Regions from separate parts of the Streptomyces sp. NPDC059009 genome, predicted to be linked through region 1. Evidence: riboswitches for the same ligand, from Rfam matches in the RefSeq annotation. Region 1 holds a riboswitch; the other holds the start of a gene.

Region 1 (7,537 bases):
CGTGGGGCTCACAGCGGGGGACTCCGCGCCCGCCGCCGGGGCCCGCCCGGCACCGCTCTCCTCGCCCCGCGAGCCGCCCCGCGAGCCGCCCCGAGCGTCGCCCCGCGCGCGGAACAGCCGCCCCGGCCACCAGAACCACCGTCCGAGGTCCAGGGCGAGCGCCGGCACCAGCACCGTGCGGACCAGGAACGTGTCGAGGAGCACGCCGATGCCGACGAGGACGCCGAGTTGGGCCATGGAGACCAGCGGGAGCCCGGCGAAGACCGCGAACGTCGCGGCGAGCACGACGCCCGCCGAGGTGATCACGCCGCCGGTGCCGGCGAGCCCCTCCAGGACGCCGCGCGCGTGGCCCAGGCGCCCGGCCTCTTCCCTGACCCGGTGCATCAGGAAGATGTTGTAGTCGATGCCCAGGGCGACCAGGAACACGAAGCCCATCAGCGGGATCGACCAGTCCACGCCCGCGAAGCCGAGGACATGCTCGAAGAGCAGGTTCGAGGCGCCGAGCGCGGCGAAGTAGGACAGGACCACGGTCGCCAGGAGCAGGACCGGGGCGACCAGGGCCCGCAGCAGCCACACCAGCACCCCGAGGACGACCAGGAGCACCACCGGGATGACCGTCTTCAGGTCGCTGTCGGCGGCCCGCCGGGTGTCGAGGGTCTGCGCCGTGGTGCCGCCCACCAGCGCGTCGGCGCCGTCGACCGCGTGCACCGCCGTGCGCAGCGCGTCGATGGTGTCCTTCGCCGCCTCGCTGTCCGGAGCGTCCTTCAACACCACTTCGTACGTGGTGAGTTCGCCGTCCTTCGTCTTCCGGCCGCCCTCGACGCGGGACACGCCGTCGACGTCGGCAGCGGCCCGCTCGACCGCCGTCGCGCCGTCGCTGTTCGTGACGACCTTCGCGGGGTCGGAGGCGCCGGACGGGTAGTGGGCGGAGATCCGCTGCTGTGCCACGACCGACTCCGGCTCGTCCTGGAACATCTGCGACTGGGTCAGGCCCATCGAGATGCCGGAGCCGCTCAGCGCGAGGACGCCCGTGACGGCGACCGACATCATCCACGACCAGCGCGGGCGCAGCGCGACCGCGTCCCCGATGCGCGCCCACACGGTCTTGGACCGGTGCGCGGGCGTGCCGTGGCGGGGCACGAACGGCCAGAACACCCAGCGGCCCGCGACGACCAGGAGCGCGGGCAGCACGGTGATCATCGCGAGGAAGGCGCACAGCACGCCGACCGCGCCGACCAGGCCGAGGGAGCGCGAGGAGTTGATGTCGGCGAGGGCCAGACAGGCGAGGCCCGCCGCGATGGTCCCGGCCGAGGCGAGGACCGCGGGCCCGCAGCGGCGCAGCGCCGTCCGCATCGCCGCGTGCCGGTCCGCCTCGCGGTGCAGCTCCTCCCGGTAGCGGGCGATGAGCAGCAGTGCGTAGTCGGTGCCGACGCCGAAGACGAGCACCATCAGGATGCCCGCGCTCTGCGGGTCGACCGGCAGCCCGGCCCAGCGGGCCAGCGCGTACGTGCCGGCCTGGGTGAGGACGGCGGCGAAGCCGACGGCGAGCAGCGGGAAGAGCCAGAGGACCGGGCTGCGGTAGGTGACGAGGAGGAGCACGGCGACCACCAGGGCGGTGGCGATCAGCAGCGTCGAGTCCAGGCTGTCGAAGACCGCGACCTGGTCGGTGAGCGAGCCCGCGGGGCCGCCGACCTCGACGTCCACGCCCGGGGGTGCGTGCGCGTCGGCGATCGCCCGCAGCCGGTCGACCTTGTCCGTGATCTCGTCCTCGGTGTCCAGCGGGACGACGGTCAGCAGGGCCTTGCCGTCGTCGGACGGCACGGGCGCCGCGACCCGCTCGCCGTGGGCGGCGAGTTTCGCGAAGGCGTCCGTGTCGGCGGCCGCCTTCGCCCGCGCCCCGTCGCCGGTGTAGACGACGACGGCGGGCATGACCGTGTCCGTACGGAACTTCTCCAGCTCCGTGTTGACCCGCGCGGACTCGGCGCCGCGCGGCAGGAAGGCGTTGGCGCTGGAGTCCTCCACGTCGCCGAGCTTCCCGGCGAGGGGGCCGAGGGCGATGGCCAGGACCAGCCAGGCCAGCAGGACGAACCACTTGGACCGGCGGCCCGAGGGCACACCGGCGACGCGCCGTGTCAGCGCACGCATGGGTAATCTCCTTGGTGTGGAGCGCACGGCCGGTCCTGCCGGACCGGCACAGGGCGCACGGGGCCCGCACCACGGCGACGAGGTTGTCCAGACCTGCCGTGGCGTACGGGCGGTGTGTCGATGTGAGGTGTTCTCCCTCGGTACGGCCGGGAGTTGCCGCTCCCGGCCGTACCCGCATATCCGGGTATCCGGATAGCCGGATGTGTCGTTACTCGATCTCGCGCATCATCTTCTCCATCGAGCCGACCGACTCGCGGGTGCGCGCCAGCTCCTCGCGGGTCTGCTTCAGCTCCTCGAGCGAGCGGCGGTGCAACTCCACGTTGTCCTCCAGGAGTTGGGCGTACTGGCCCGCGAGCTCCTGGTACTGCTGGTCGCGGGCCGCCAGCATCCGGGACCGCCAGGTGGCCGCGAGCTGCCAGACGATCACGATCAGCAGGAGGAAGGTGCCGCCCGCGCCGACGGCCCCCACCCAGGCACTCGCGTCGCCGTCGGCGAGCGTCACCGGTTCTCCGTTCACTTGGCTTCCTCTTTCGCTGATTTCTCGGTGAGGGTCGAGGCGGCCCGGTGGACGGCCTCGGGGGTCAACTCGTAGAGGAAGGGCGCCACTTCGAAGTACTTCATGGTCTTGCCGTCCGCCGCCACCTCGGATGTTCCGACGACGAGACCGGCGCCCTCGAGCAGCTTCAGGTGCATGTGCAGCAGCGGGCGGCCCATGCCGATCTCGCGGGCCAGCGCGCTCACGTAATTGCGCTTCTCGCAGAGCGCCGCGACGATCCGCATGCGATGCGGATTGCCCAGCGCCGAGAGCACCTTGAGCAGCTGGTCGCCCGTCGGCTCCCGATCGCTTTCCCCGGCCATCGCGGCCTCTCTCTCGTGCCTGTCAAGAAACGCTGACACGTATCTCCGGGGCCTGTCAAAGTTTCCTGACACATCTCAGGGACGGGTCAGGGACATCTCAGGGTCGGCCGTACGAGGGGTCAGCCGTACGAGAGGTCGGAGCAGGCGTCGGTGTCGCCGGAGCGGGCGTCGGCGGCGACCTTGGAAGGGACGGGCGAGGGGGTGGCGGAGGGCTTGCCGGACGCGGGGGTCGACGGGTCGTCGGCGTAGGCGCGGCCGAGCGTGATCCGGATGCCCGGGGCGTCGGCCGGAGCCGCCTTGAGTTCGGCGTCCGTGAAGAGGCGGGCCACGGACTCGGCCTTCTTCTTCTGGCCGGGCCCGTACTCGATCAGGGTGGTGGTGTGGTCCTGGCGGTCGGCCGTCGCGGTGCCGGTGACGGTGAAGCCGTGCCCGGTGAGCGTCCCGGCGGCGCGGGCGGCCAGGCCCGTGACGGTGGTGCCGTTGCGGACGGCGACCTCGATGCCGTCGCCCCGGACGGGGCCGCTGTCCTTGGGTGCGGGCCGGCCGTCGTCGCGCCCGCCGCCGCCCGCGTCCTTCCCGTCGAGCGTGCGGTCGTCCTTGAGCGAGGCCCACAGCGCGTCGGCGTCCGGCTGGACGACGGCGACGCGCGAGCCCTCGTACCGCCAGGGGAGGGTGACGAACTTGGTGTTGCTCAGGTCGATGTCCCGCAGCGACATCGCGAAGGAGATGAGCTTGTCGGCGGAGCCGAGGCCGGGGTCGACGGTCAGCGACTTGGTCGCGGCGTCCGCCAGCGGCAGCAGCTTGGTCGGGGTGAGGCCGTCGCTCTTCACCTTCTTCAACAGGCTGGCCACGAAGGCTTGTTGGCGCTTGATGCGGCCGATGTCGGAGCCGTCGCCGATGCCGTGCCGGATGCGGACGTAGTCCAGCGCCTTGGTGCCCGACACCTCCTGCGGGCCCTTGCTGAACAGGCGATCGCCCCGGCTGCCCCGGTTGGGGTTGAGGTCGCCCTCGTACACGTCCTTGGGCAGGCAGACCTCGACCCCGCCCACCACGTCCGTCAGCGAGGCGAAGCCCTTGAAGTCGACGACGACGGTGTGGTCGACGCGCAGCCCGGTGAGCTGCTCGACGGTGTTCTGGGTGCACGCCGGGTTGCCCTTGGCGGTCTGCCCGACCGAGTACGCGGCGTTGAACATCGTGTCCGGCTGCGTCTTCGTCCAGGAGCCGTCCGGCAGCCGGCAGGGCGGGATGTCCACGAGGGTGTCGCGCGGGATGGACACGGCGACGGCGTGCTTGCGGTCGGCGTACACGTGCAGCAGGAACGCGGTGTCCGAGCGGCCGATGTCGCCCTTGTCGCCGCCGCCGAGCGCGCTGTTCCCGCCGGTGCGCGCGTCCGAGCCGATGACGAGGACGTTCTGTCCCTTCGACGAGTCCGCGCCCGGCCGGTCGTCGGAGATGCCGTCCGAGCCGAAGGTGTTGATGTTGCCGTTGAGCCGCAGATACACCCAGCCCGCACCGGCCGTCGCGAGGACGCCGAACGACACGACGGTCAGGAGCGCGCGCCGCCCCCGGCCCCGCTTGCGCTTGTGACTGGCTGCCAAGGGTGCCCCTCCTCCATGGTTGTACAGTTGCGCAATGTAGCAACCTTTCCTGAGAGGGCACCCGGGCGGTCCGCCGGAGGTGCGCCTCTCGGGCCGACGCGAGAAGGGGTGGGGCGGCCATGCTCCGCAATGCACTGGAACCCTGGCACCTGGTGGTCGTGGCGCTCGTCGTCATCGTGCTCTTCGGCTCGAAGAAGCTCCCGGACAGCGCGCGGGCGGTGGGCAAGTCGCTGCGCATCCTCAAGAGCGAGACGCGGGCGATGAAGGAGGACGGGAGCGCGGGCGCCGGGGGAGTCGCGGGTGCCACGGGAGCTCCGGAAGCCGCGGGCGCGGCGGGAGTTGAGCGGAAGTCCTAGGGCGCGCTCGCGGGACCAAAGGCCCGCCCTCAGGGCCCAACGTCACCCACTATCTAGCGTCGGCGTGTCGCCCATAACCCCACATGTAGTGTTTCGGCAGTCGGTTCGGCGGGCACCTCAGCTGCCCGCCGAGGCAACAGGGAACCCGGTGCGAGTCCGGGGCTGCCCCGCAACGGTGAGTGCCGCACGACGGCCCGAGTCCGATACCTGCCGGCCGCCTCCCGCGCACCTCCGTGCGGCGAGGACCTTTCTCCGTACTGCCTCGTGGGAGGGCCGACGTGACTCAGATCGACGCCGTGGCTTCGGTGACCGAATATGTGGACCGCAGCGACTGGCGGGTCAACGCCAACGCGAATCAGGGGTACTCGCTGGGCGGGCTCATCCTCAACACCGCCGGGAAGGTCGTCGCCAACTACTGGCTGGACCAGGTGTATCCGGCTGCGGTCGCCGACGCCCACCGCGACGGCGACCTGCACCTCCACGACCTCGACATGCTCGCCGGGTACTGCGCGGGCTGGTCGCTGCGCATCCTGCTCACCGAGGGGTTCAACGGCGTGCCGGGGCAGATCGACTCGGCGCCGCCCCGGCACTTCTCCTCGGCGGTCGGCCAGATCGTCAACTTCCTCGGCACCCTGCAGAACGAGTGGGCGGGCGCGCAGGCGTTCAGCTCCTTCGACACGTACATGGCGCCCTTCGTGCGGAAGGACGCGATGACGTATGAGGAGGTCCACCAGTGCATGCAGGAGCTGGTGCACAACCTGAACGTCCCCTCGCGCTGGGGCACCCAGACCCCCTTCACCAACCTCACCTTCGACTGGACGTGCCCGGACGACCTGCGCGAGCAGGTGCCCGTCATCGGCGGCGAGGAGGCGGACTTCACCTACGGCGAGCTCCAGGCCGAGATGGACCTCGTCAACCGCGCCTACATCGAGGTGATGACCGAAGGGGACGCCAGCGGGCGGGTGTTCACCTTCCCCATCCCCACCTACAACATCACCGCGGACTTCCCCTGGGAGAGCGAGAACGCCGAGCGGCTCTTCGCGATGACCGCGAAGTACGGGCTCCCCTACTTCCAGAACTTCATCAACTCCGACCTCGCGCCGCACCAGATTCGCTCCATGTGCTGCCGCCTCCAGCTGGACCTGACCGAGCTGCTCAAGCGCGGCAACGGCCTCTTCGGCAGCGCCGAGCAGACCGGCTCCCTCGGCGTGGTCACCCTCAACTGCGCCCGCCTCGGCCATCTGCACGCGGGCGACGAGGACGCCCTCTTCGCGGCCCTCGACCGGCTCCTCGGCCTCGCCCGCGACAGCCTGGAGGTCAAGCGGGTCACCGTCCAGGATCTGATCGACGGCGGCCTGTTCCCGTACACGAAGCGCTACTTGGGGACGCTGCGCAACCACTTCTCCACCATCGGCGTGAACGGGATCAACGAGATGATCCGCAACTTCACGCACGACGCGTACGACATCACCGACCCGCGCGGGCACGCCCTCGCCGTCCGCCTCCTCGACCACGTGCGCGCCTGCATGATCGCGTTCCAGGAGCGCACCGGCCACCTCTACAACCTGGAGGCGACCCCCGCCGAAGGCACCACCTACCGCTTCGCCAAGGAGGACCGGCGCCGCTTCCCCGGCATCCTCCAGGCGGGCACCGATGCGAACCCCTACTACACCAACTCCTCGCAGCTGCCCGTCGGCTGGACCGACGACCCCTTCGAGGCGCTGGAGCGCCAGGACGAGCTGCAGACCAAGTACACGGGCGGCACCGTGCTGCACCTGTACATGTCCGAGCGCATCTCCACGGCCGAGGCGTGCCGCCATCTCGTACGGCGCTCCCTGGAGCGCTTCGAGCTGCCCTACCTCACGGTGACCCCGACCTTCTCCATCTGTCCCGAGCACGGCTACCTCGCCGGTGAGCACCACAACTGCCCGACCTGCGGAGGCAGTTGTGAAGTGTGGACGCGGGTGATGGGCTACCACCGGCCCGTGGCCGCCTTCAACATCGGCAAGAAGGGGGAGCACGCCGAACGCGTGCACTTCCAGGAAGCGGCGGTGTGATCCGGATCGGCGGCTGGGCGCGCCTGTCGAGCTGCGACTGGCCGGGCCGCCTCGTCACCACCGTGTTCTGCCAGGGCTGCCCGTGGCGCTGCGGCTACTGCCACAACCCCGCGCTGCTCGACCCGCGCGCCCCGGCCGCCGTCGACTGGGCGGAGGTGACCGCCCATCTCGCCCGCCGCCGGGGCCTGTTGGACGGCGTCGTCTTCTCCGGCGGCGAACCCCTGCTGCAGACCGGTCTCGCCGACGCGATGCGTGCGGTGCGCGGCCTCGGCTTCCAGGCGGGCCTGCACACCGGCGGCGCCTATCCGCGCCGCTTCGGGGAGATCCTGGAGGCGGGGCTCGTCGACTGGGTCGGATTCGACGTGAAGGCGGCCCCGGCGGCGTACGAGCGCGTGACCGGCGTGCGGGGCAGTGCCGCGCCCGCGCTGCGCAGCCTGGGTCTGCTGGCGGACTCCGGGGTGGCGCACCAGCTGCGGACCACCGTGGATCCCGCGCTCCTCGACGCGTCGGACGTCGAGGAGCT
Region 2 (7,537 bases), on a different contig from region 1:
GGCCACCACGGAGCCGCCCTTGATCAGCTGGACGAGGAGCTGGCGGTCCTCGAGCTCGGCGGGGACCGGACCGGTGCCGATCACCTCGGCCTCGGCGACGCCCTGCGCGTCGGTCCTGCGCGCGGCCCACTTGCGGCCGCCCACCGAGGACTTGGCGCCGAGCGACTTCTTCGCCACCGCCTCCAGGGGGGCCTTCGGGTCGGCGGAGTGGGCCCGGGCGACGAGCTTGTAGACCATCGAGCAGGTGGGGTGGCCCGAGCCGGTGACGAGCTGGGTGCCCACGCCGTACGCGTCCACGGGCGCCGCCGCGAGCGAGGCGATCGCGTACTCGTCCAGGTCCGAGGTCACGATGATCTTCGTGTCGGTGGCCCCGAGCTCGTCGAGCTGCTGGCGCACCCGGTGCGCGACCAGGAGCAGGTCGCCGGAGTCGATGCGCACGGCGCCCAGCTCGGGCCCGGCGACCTCGACGGCCGTGCGGACGGCCTGCGTCACGTCGTACGTGTCGACGAGCAGCGTCGTGCCCCGGCCGAGCGAGGCCACCTGGGCCTCGAACGCGGACCGCTCGTCGTCGTGGAGCAGGGTGAAGGCGTGCGCGCTGGTGCCGACCGTCGGGATGTCGTAGCGGAAGCCCGCGGCCAGGTCGGACGTGGTGGCGAAGCCGCCCACGTACGCGGCGCGCGACGCGGCGACCGCGGCCAGCTCATGGGTGCGGCGGGCGCCCATCTCGATCAGCGGGCGCTCCCCGGCGGCCGAGGCCATGCGGGAGGCGGCGGCCGCGATCGCCGAGTCGTGGTTGAGGATGGAGAGGATCACGGTCTCCAGGAGCACGCACTCCGCGAAGGAGCCCTCGACGCGCAGGATCGGCGAGCCCGGGAAGTAGACCTCGCCCTCGGGGTAGCCCCAGACGTCGCCGCTGAAGCGGTAGTCGGCCAGCCACTTGAGGGTCGGCTCGTCGACGACGCGGCGCTCGCGCAGGAAGCCGATGACGTCGGCGTCGAAGCGGAAGTTCTCGACGGCGTCCAGGACGCGGCCGGTTCCCGCCACCACTCCGTAGCGCCGCCCCTCGGGCAGCCTGCGGGTGAAGACCTCGAAGACCGAGCGCCGGTCGGCGGTGCCCGCCTTCAGCGCGGCCTGCAGCATCGTGAGCTCGTAGTGATCCGTGAAGAGTGCCGTGGAGGGGACGTCGACCGGCAGCCCAAGGTCCGCTGTGTTCATAAGGACGGATGCTACTCCCATCTCGTCACTCTGACGATTTCTAGGGGGTCGCCCGCGCCACCCGGGGGCATTTGTGCGAGGCCCCCCTCGGGGTGGCAGCATGGGGCAAGTGAGTACTCCCGTGGAGATCGAACGACCGGAATCGGCGGAGGAAGCCTTCGCGGTGCCCGAGCCGGACGTCCCCTGGATCACGCTCGTCCACAATGACCCGGTCAACCTGATGAGTTACGTGACGTACGTGTTCCAGACGTACTTCGGGTACTCGAAGGAGAAGGCCACGAAGCTGATGATGGACGTCCATCACAAGGGTCGCGCGGTCGTCTCCAGCGGCACCCGCGAGGAGATGGAGCGCGACGTCCAGGCCATGCACGGCTATGGCCTGTGGGCCACCCTCCAGCAGGACCGGAAGTAGCGACACCCGATGCCCTCACAGCCCAGTCAGTTCGAACCCCTCCCGGGCGGCGGCGCGGCCGTCGCGCTCGACGAGGTCGAGATCTCGATCATCCGCTCGCTCGCCGTCCAGCTCCTGGAGCTGATCGGCCCGGGCCCGGGGGCCGACGGCCCCGCCGAGGACCCGCTCGCCGAGCTCTTCGCCGAGGGCCCCAGCGAGCCGCCCGCCGACCCGGTGCTCCTGCGCCTGCTGCCGGACGCGTACGGGGGGCCGGGCAGTGAGCGGGCGGCCGCCGCCGAGGCCGACGAACTGCGCGCGTACTCCGCCGAGTTCCGGCGCTTCACCGAGAACGACCTGCGGGCCAAGAAGCGGGAGGACGCCCTCACGGTCATCCGCTCGCTCGACTCGGCGACGGCGGCCGGTGAGGGCGGGGCGGTGCTCAAGCTCACCGCCGAGGAGTCCCGGCAGTGGCTCGGCGCGCTCAACGACCTGCGCCTCGCGATCGGCACCCGCCTGGAGGTCACCGACGAGGAGGACGCGGACCTCCTCTACCACCTGCCGGACGCCGACCCGCGCAAGCCGATGGTGATGGCCTATCTCTGGCTCGGCGGGCTCCAGGAGACGCTCGTCGGCACGCTGCTGGGTTGACCTGCGGCCTTGCTGATGGCCTGAAGCAACCACTTCTGCGGCCGACTCGAAACCGTCCGCTCAACGGACGCTCAAATCCGGATAACGATCGTGTCACCATGACGTCCACCTATGGGGCGTCAAGGGAATTTTGTCCGGTTCTTCCAGTGGCGTGCGCCACACGCCGTCCAGTTGATCACTGTTGTGGCCGTGATAAATCTTCACGACCGCTCGGTGACGCCACCCATGTCGCCGAGGGCGCTTCAGCCGGCAGACCGCCGGTAGCACTCCATTCCATATCCGGGGGGATCAGGACCTGATCCGCGGCCAAGACGCAGGACGGCCTGCGGGCGCGGATCAGCATGGAGAAAGGCGTCACCATGACCTCAGTGCAGGTCGAAGAGCAGCACGGCGAGCCCGGCGGCGACGGAGCCGTGCGGGCCGATGGCTCGGCCGCTGAGGGCGAGGGCTATCAGCGCGGGCTCGGGGCCCGGCAGATCCAGATGATCGCGATCGGCGGTGCCATCGGCACCGGCCTGTTCCTCGGCGCGGGCAAGGCCATCCACAAGGCCGGACCGAGCCTCATCCTGGCGTACGCCATCGCGGGCCTCGTCATCTTCTTCATCATGCGGGCGCTCGGCGAGCTCCTCATGTACCGGCCCGTGTCCGGCTCCTTCTCGGAGTACGCGCGCGAATTCATGGGCCCGTTCTTCGGATTCGTGACCGGCTGGACGTACTGGCTCTTCTGGGTCGTCACCGGCATCACCGAAGTGACCGCGGCCGCCCAGTACATGCAGTACTGGACGCATGACTCGATCCCTCAATGGGCGTACGCGCTGATCTTCACGGTCATCCTGTACGGCGCCAACCTCATCTCCGTGAAGCTCTTCGGTGAGCTGGAGTTCTGGTTCTCCATGGTCAAGGTCACCGCGATCATCGGCATGATCCTGATCTGTGTCGGCATCCTCACCATCGGCTTCTCCGACGCCGGTGACACCGCCTCCGTGAGCCACCTGTGGAACCAGGGCGGGTTCTTCCCGAACGGCATCGGCTCCACGCTGATGACCCTGCAGATCGTGATGTTCGCCTTCCTCGCCGTCGAGCTGGTCGGCGTCACCGCGGGTGAGTCCAAGGACCCGAAGACGGTCCTGCCGAAGGCCATCAACACCGTGCCGTGGCGCATCGCCGTCTTCTACGTCGGCGCCCTGATCATGATCCTCTCGGTCGTGCCGTGGACCTCGTTCCAGCCGGGCGTCTCCCCGTTCGTCGCCGCCTTCGACAAGATGGGCCTCGGCGTCGGCGCCGCGATCGTCAACTTCGTGGTCCTGACGGCCGCCCTGTCCTCCTGCAACTCGGGCATGTACTCCACCGGCCGCATGCTGCGTGACCTCGCGCTCAACGGCCAGGGCCCGAAGTTCTTCACCAAGCTGACCAAGAACGGCCTGCCGCTGACCGGCACCACGGTCTCCGCCGCGTTCATGCTGGTCGGCGTCTGGATCAACTACCAGTGGCCGGGCGAGGCGTTCAACTACGTCGTCTCCTTCGCCACCATCTCCGGCATGTGGGCCTGGATCATGATCCTGGCCTGCCAGATCCGCTACCGCCGCAAGGCCGACCGCGGTGAGCTGCCGCAGTCGACCTTCAAGGCGCCCGGCGCCCCGTACACCAGCTGGTTCGCGCTGCTGTTCATCGGCATGGTCATCGTGATGATGGGCGTCGACAAGGACGCCCGGATCTCGCTGTACGCCGCTCCGGTCTGGGCCGCGATCCTGGTGGTCGCCTACCTGTTCCTGAAGGCCCGCAACCCGCAGGCGGCGGCCTTCAACAAGGCGAAGGCGGTCGCGTCCGCCGAGCCGCAGGACGCCGCCAAGGACTGACGTCCCGGCCGCGAAGTCCAGCATTCGGGCCCGCCCGTACCACCCTCCGGTACGGCGCGGGCCCTCTGCATATGCTGACTTCCATGCTGACCATCACCCAGGCCCTCCACGACCAGATCGTCGCGCACGCGCGCCAGGACCACCCCGACGAGGCGTGCGGCGTGGTCGCGGGACCGGCCGGTACGGACCGCCCCGAGCGCTTCATCCCGATGCTGAACGCGGCCCGCTCGCCCACCTTCTACGAGTTCGACTCGGGCGATCTGCTCAAGCTCTACCGCGAGATGGACGACCGCGACGAGGAGCCGGTGATCGTCTACCACTCGCACACCGCGACCGAGGCGTACCCCTCGCGCACCGACATCTCGTACGCCAATGAGCCGGGCGCCCACTACGTGCTCGTCTCGACGGCGGACACGGACGACGCGGGCCCCTTCCAGTTCCGCTCGTTCCGGATCGTGGACGGAGAGGTCACCGAGGAAGAGGTCCAGGTCGTCCAGGCATACTGAGCCTCGACCTTTCGACCTTTTGGACCTTGAGGCGGCAGGACCCAGGAAGCCGGTGCGAATCCGGCGCGGTCCCGCCACTGTGAGTCCGCCCCCGCGCGGGGCGGACGAGCCAGGAACTGACCTGCCGCCCTCTCCCACGACTCAGGGGACGCGGAAATCCCCTGGAGGAGGCAGAGCACCCCCATGTCCCGGCTCCGTACCGCGGCCCTCATATGCGCCGCGCTGCTCCCCCTCGCCACCTCCTGTTCCGGCTCCGGCGGGAGCGCGAGCGGGACCGACACCAAGGCGGCCGGGCCCGGATTCCCGTACACCGTCACCAACTGCGGGGTGAAGACCACCTACCAGGCGCCCCCGCAGCGCGCCGTCACCCTGAACCAGCACGCCACCGAGGTGATGCTGGAGCTGGGCCTCGCGGGGTCCCTCGCGGGGACCGCCTACTTGGACGACAAGGTCCTGCCGAAGTACGCGAAGGCGTACAAGGCGATCCCGGTGCTCGCCAAGGAGTACCCCTCCAAGGAGAAGCTGCTCGGCGCCAACCCCGACTTCGTGTACGGGGGTTACACCAGCGCCTTCAACGCCAAGGAGGGCACCGCCCGCGACGACCTCGCCGAGTCCGGCATCAAGACCCGCCTCAACACCGAGTCCTGCACCAGCGGGCGCACCTCGCTGGACGACCTCTACCGCGAGGTCACCGAGGTCGGCCGCACCTTCGGTGTCGCGGACCGGGCGCGGAAGTGGGTCAGGGAGGCCCGCGCCACCGTCGCCGCCACCGCCCGCGAGACCAAGGGGGCCAAGGGGGCCGAGGCCCTGAAGGTCTTCGTGTACGACAGCGGGGACAAGACCGCGTTCACCGCGGGCGGCAAGGGCATCGGCAACGAGATGATCAAGCGGGCGGGCGGCACGAACATCTTCGCCGACCTCGACAAGTCCTTCACCGACGCCTCCTGGGAACAGGTCGTCACGCGCAGGCCCGAGGTCATCGTGATCTACGACTACGGCACGACGACGGTCGAGCAGAAGAAGCGCCGCCTCCTCGACGACCCGGCCCTGCGCGACGTACCCGCGATCAAGCACAAGCGGTTCGCGGTGATGCCGCTGTCGGACGTGGTCCTCGGGGTGCGCGCCCCGGCCGCGATCGAGAAGCTGGCCCGTCAGCTCCACCCCGAGCCGGCCCACAAGTGAGCGACAGGACCCCGCCCGCGCGCGGGCCGCTGCGCTACTCCCTCGTGCTCGCCCTCCTGGTCGCCGCGCTGCTCGCCGCGATGGTCGCCGGGCTCGCCCTCGGGCAGGTCCGTGTGCCGCCGTCCCAGGTCCTCGACATCGTCACCGGCCGCGCGGAGCCCAGCCCCTTCCGCACGATCGTCCTCGACGTGCGGCTGCCGAGGGTGCTGCTCGGCGCGGTCGTCGGCGCGGGGCTCGCCGTCGTCGGCACGGTGCTCCAGGCACTCGTACGCAATCCCCTCGCCGACCCGTATCTGCTCGGCATCTCGTCCGGGGCGTCCGCGGGCGTGGTCCTCGTCCTCGTCTTCGGGCTCGGCGGGGGGCTCGGGCTCGCCACCACCGTCACGATGCCCGCGGGTGCCTTCGCCGGGTCGCTGCTCGCGCTCGTCCTCGTGTACGCCCTTGCGCGCCGGGGCGGGCAGCTGACCGGGGCGCGGCTCGTCCTCGCCGGGGTCGCCGTCGCGTACATCCTCACCGCCCTCGCCAACCTGGTCCTGGTCACCTCGGCCCGCCGCGAGCACTTCCAGGAGGCCCTGTACTGGACCTTCGGCGGGCTCGGCTCGGCCCGCTGGGACCTGCTGCCGCTGCCCGCGGCCGTCCTCGTCCTCGGCACCGGGCTGCTGCTCGCCCTGGCCCGGCCGCTCGATCTGATGCTGGTGGGGGAGGAGGGCGCGACCGTCCTCGGCCTGGACGCGTCCCGCTTCCGCGCCGCCGTGTTCGTGCTGACCTCGCTGGTGACGGGGGTCCTCGTCGCGGTCAGCGGCGCCGTCGGCTTCATCGGCCTGCTCGTGCCGCACGCCGCGCGCATGCTGGTCGGCGCGAGCCACCGCACGCTGCTGCCGGTGGTGGCGCTCGCCGGAGCCGCGTTCCTCGTCGTGGCGGACCTGGCGGCGCGGACCGTCGCGAGCCCGCAGGACGTGCCGGTGGGCATCCTCACGGCGCTCACCGGCGGCCCGTTCTTCCTGTGGCTGCTGCGCCGCCGCCCCGAGGGAGCCCCGTCATGACGGGCGACATGACGGGCGACATGACCGGCGACATGAACGGCGGAATGACCGGTGAACTGCGCGTGCACGGACTCTCGTACGAGATCGCCGGGCGCGGGCGCCCCCTCGTCGACTCCGTCGACCTCACCGCCGCCCCCGGCGAGACGGTCGGCCTCGTCGGCCCCAACGGCAGCGGCAAGACGACGCTCCTGCGCTGCGTGTACGGCACCCTTCGCCCCACCGCGGGGCGCGCCCTCCTCGACGGCGACGACCTGACCGCGATGGCGCCCAAGGCGCGCGCCCGGCGCCTCGCCACCGTCCCGCAGGACGGACAGGCCGTCTTCGAGCTGACCGTCCACGAAGTGGTCGCCATGGGCCGCTCCCCGCACAAGCGGTTCTGGGAGGCCGACACGGCGGCGGACACCGAGCTGGTCGGCGAGGCCCTGGAGCGGGTCGGCGTCGCGGACCTCGCGCACCGCCCCTTCCCGTCCCTGTCCGGCGGCGAACGCCAGCGCGCCCTCGTCGCCCGCGCCCTGGTGCAGCGCCCCACCCTGGTGGTCCTCGACGAGCCCACCAACCACCTGGACATCCGCTACCAGCTGGAAGTCCTGTCCCTCGTACGGCAGTTGGGCACGACGAACCTCCTCGCCCTGCACGACCTGAACCTGGCCGCGTACTACTGCGACCGGCTGTACGTGCTCGACGGGGGCCGGGTGG

The links. A riboswitch is a leader RNA that binds a small molecule or an ion and turns the genes downstream of it on or off. The one in region 1 is predicted to bind cobalamin.
Region 2: it holds a riboswitch for cobalamin, as region 1 does, so the genes downstream of both, ACFWYM_RS27355 (ABC transporter substrate-binding protein) here and ACFWYM_RS09000 (ribonucleoside triphosphate reductase) in region 1, are expected to answer to the same signal.

The regions. Positions count from the first base shown of each region.
Region 1 covers NZ_JBHYJB010000007.1:68,790-76,326, reverse strand. The annotation lists gene ACFWYM_RS09025 (MMPL family transporter) at 1-2,145, opposite strand, end outside; gene ACFWYM_RS09020 (hypothetical protein) at 2,354-2,662, opposite strand; gene ACFWYM_RS09015 (ArsR/SmtB family transcription factor) at 2,659-3,003, opposite strand; gene ACFWYM_RS09010 (LCP family protein) at 3,123-4,601, opposite strand; gene tatA (Sec-independent protein translocase subunit TatA) at 4,721-4,957, shown strand; cobalamin riboswitch at 5,042-5,187, shown strand; gene ACFWYM_RS09000 (ribonucleoside triphosphate reductase) at 5,236-7,014, shown strand; gene ACFWYM_RS08995 (anaerobic ribonucleoside-triphosphate reductase activating protein) at 7,011-7,537, shown strand, end outside.
Region 2 covers NZ_JBHYJB010000030.1:990-8,526, forward strand. The annotation lists gene ACFWYM_RS27330 (nicotinate phosphoribosyltransferase) at 1-1,215, opposite strand, end outside; gene clpS (ATP-dependent Clp protease adapter ClpS) at 1,316-1,627, shown strand; gene ACFWYM_RS27340 (DUF2017 domain-containing protein) at 1,637-2,254, shown strand; gene ACFWYM_RS27345 (amino acid permease) at 2,614-4,110, shown strand; gene ACFWYM_RS27350 (Mov34/MPN/PAD-1 family protein) at 4,194-4,616, shown strand; cobalamin riboswitch at 4,620-4,756, shown strand; gene ACFWYM_RS27355 (ABC transporter substrate-binding protein) at 4,800-5,798, shown strand; gene ACFWYM_RS27360 (FecCD family ABC transporter permease) at 5,795-6,841, shown strand; gene ACFWYM_RS27365 (ABC transporter ATP-binding protein) at 6,838-7,537, shown strand, end outside.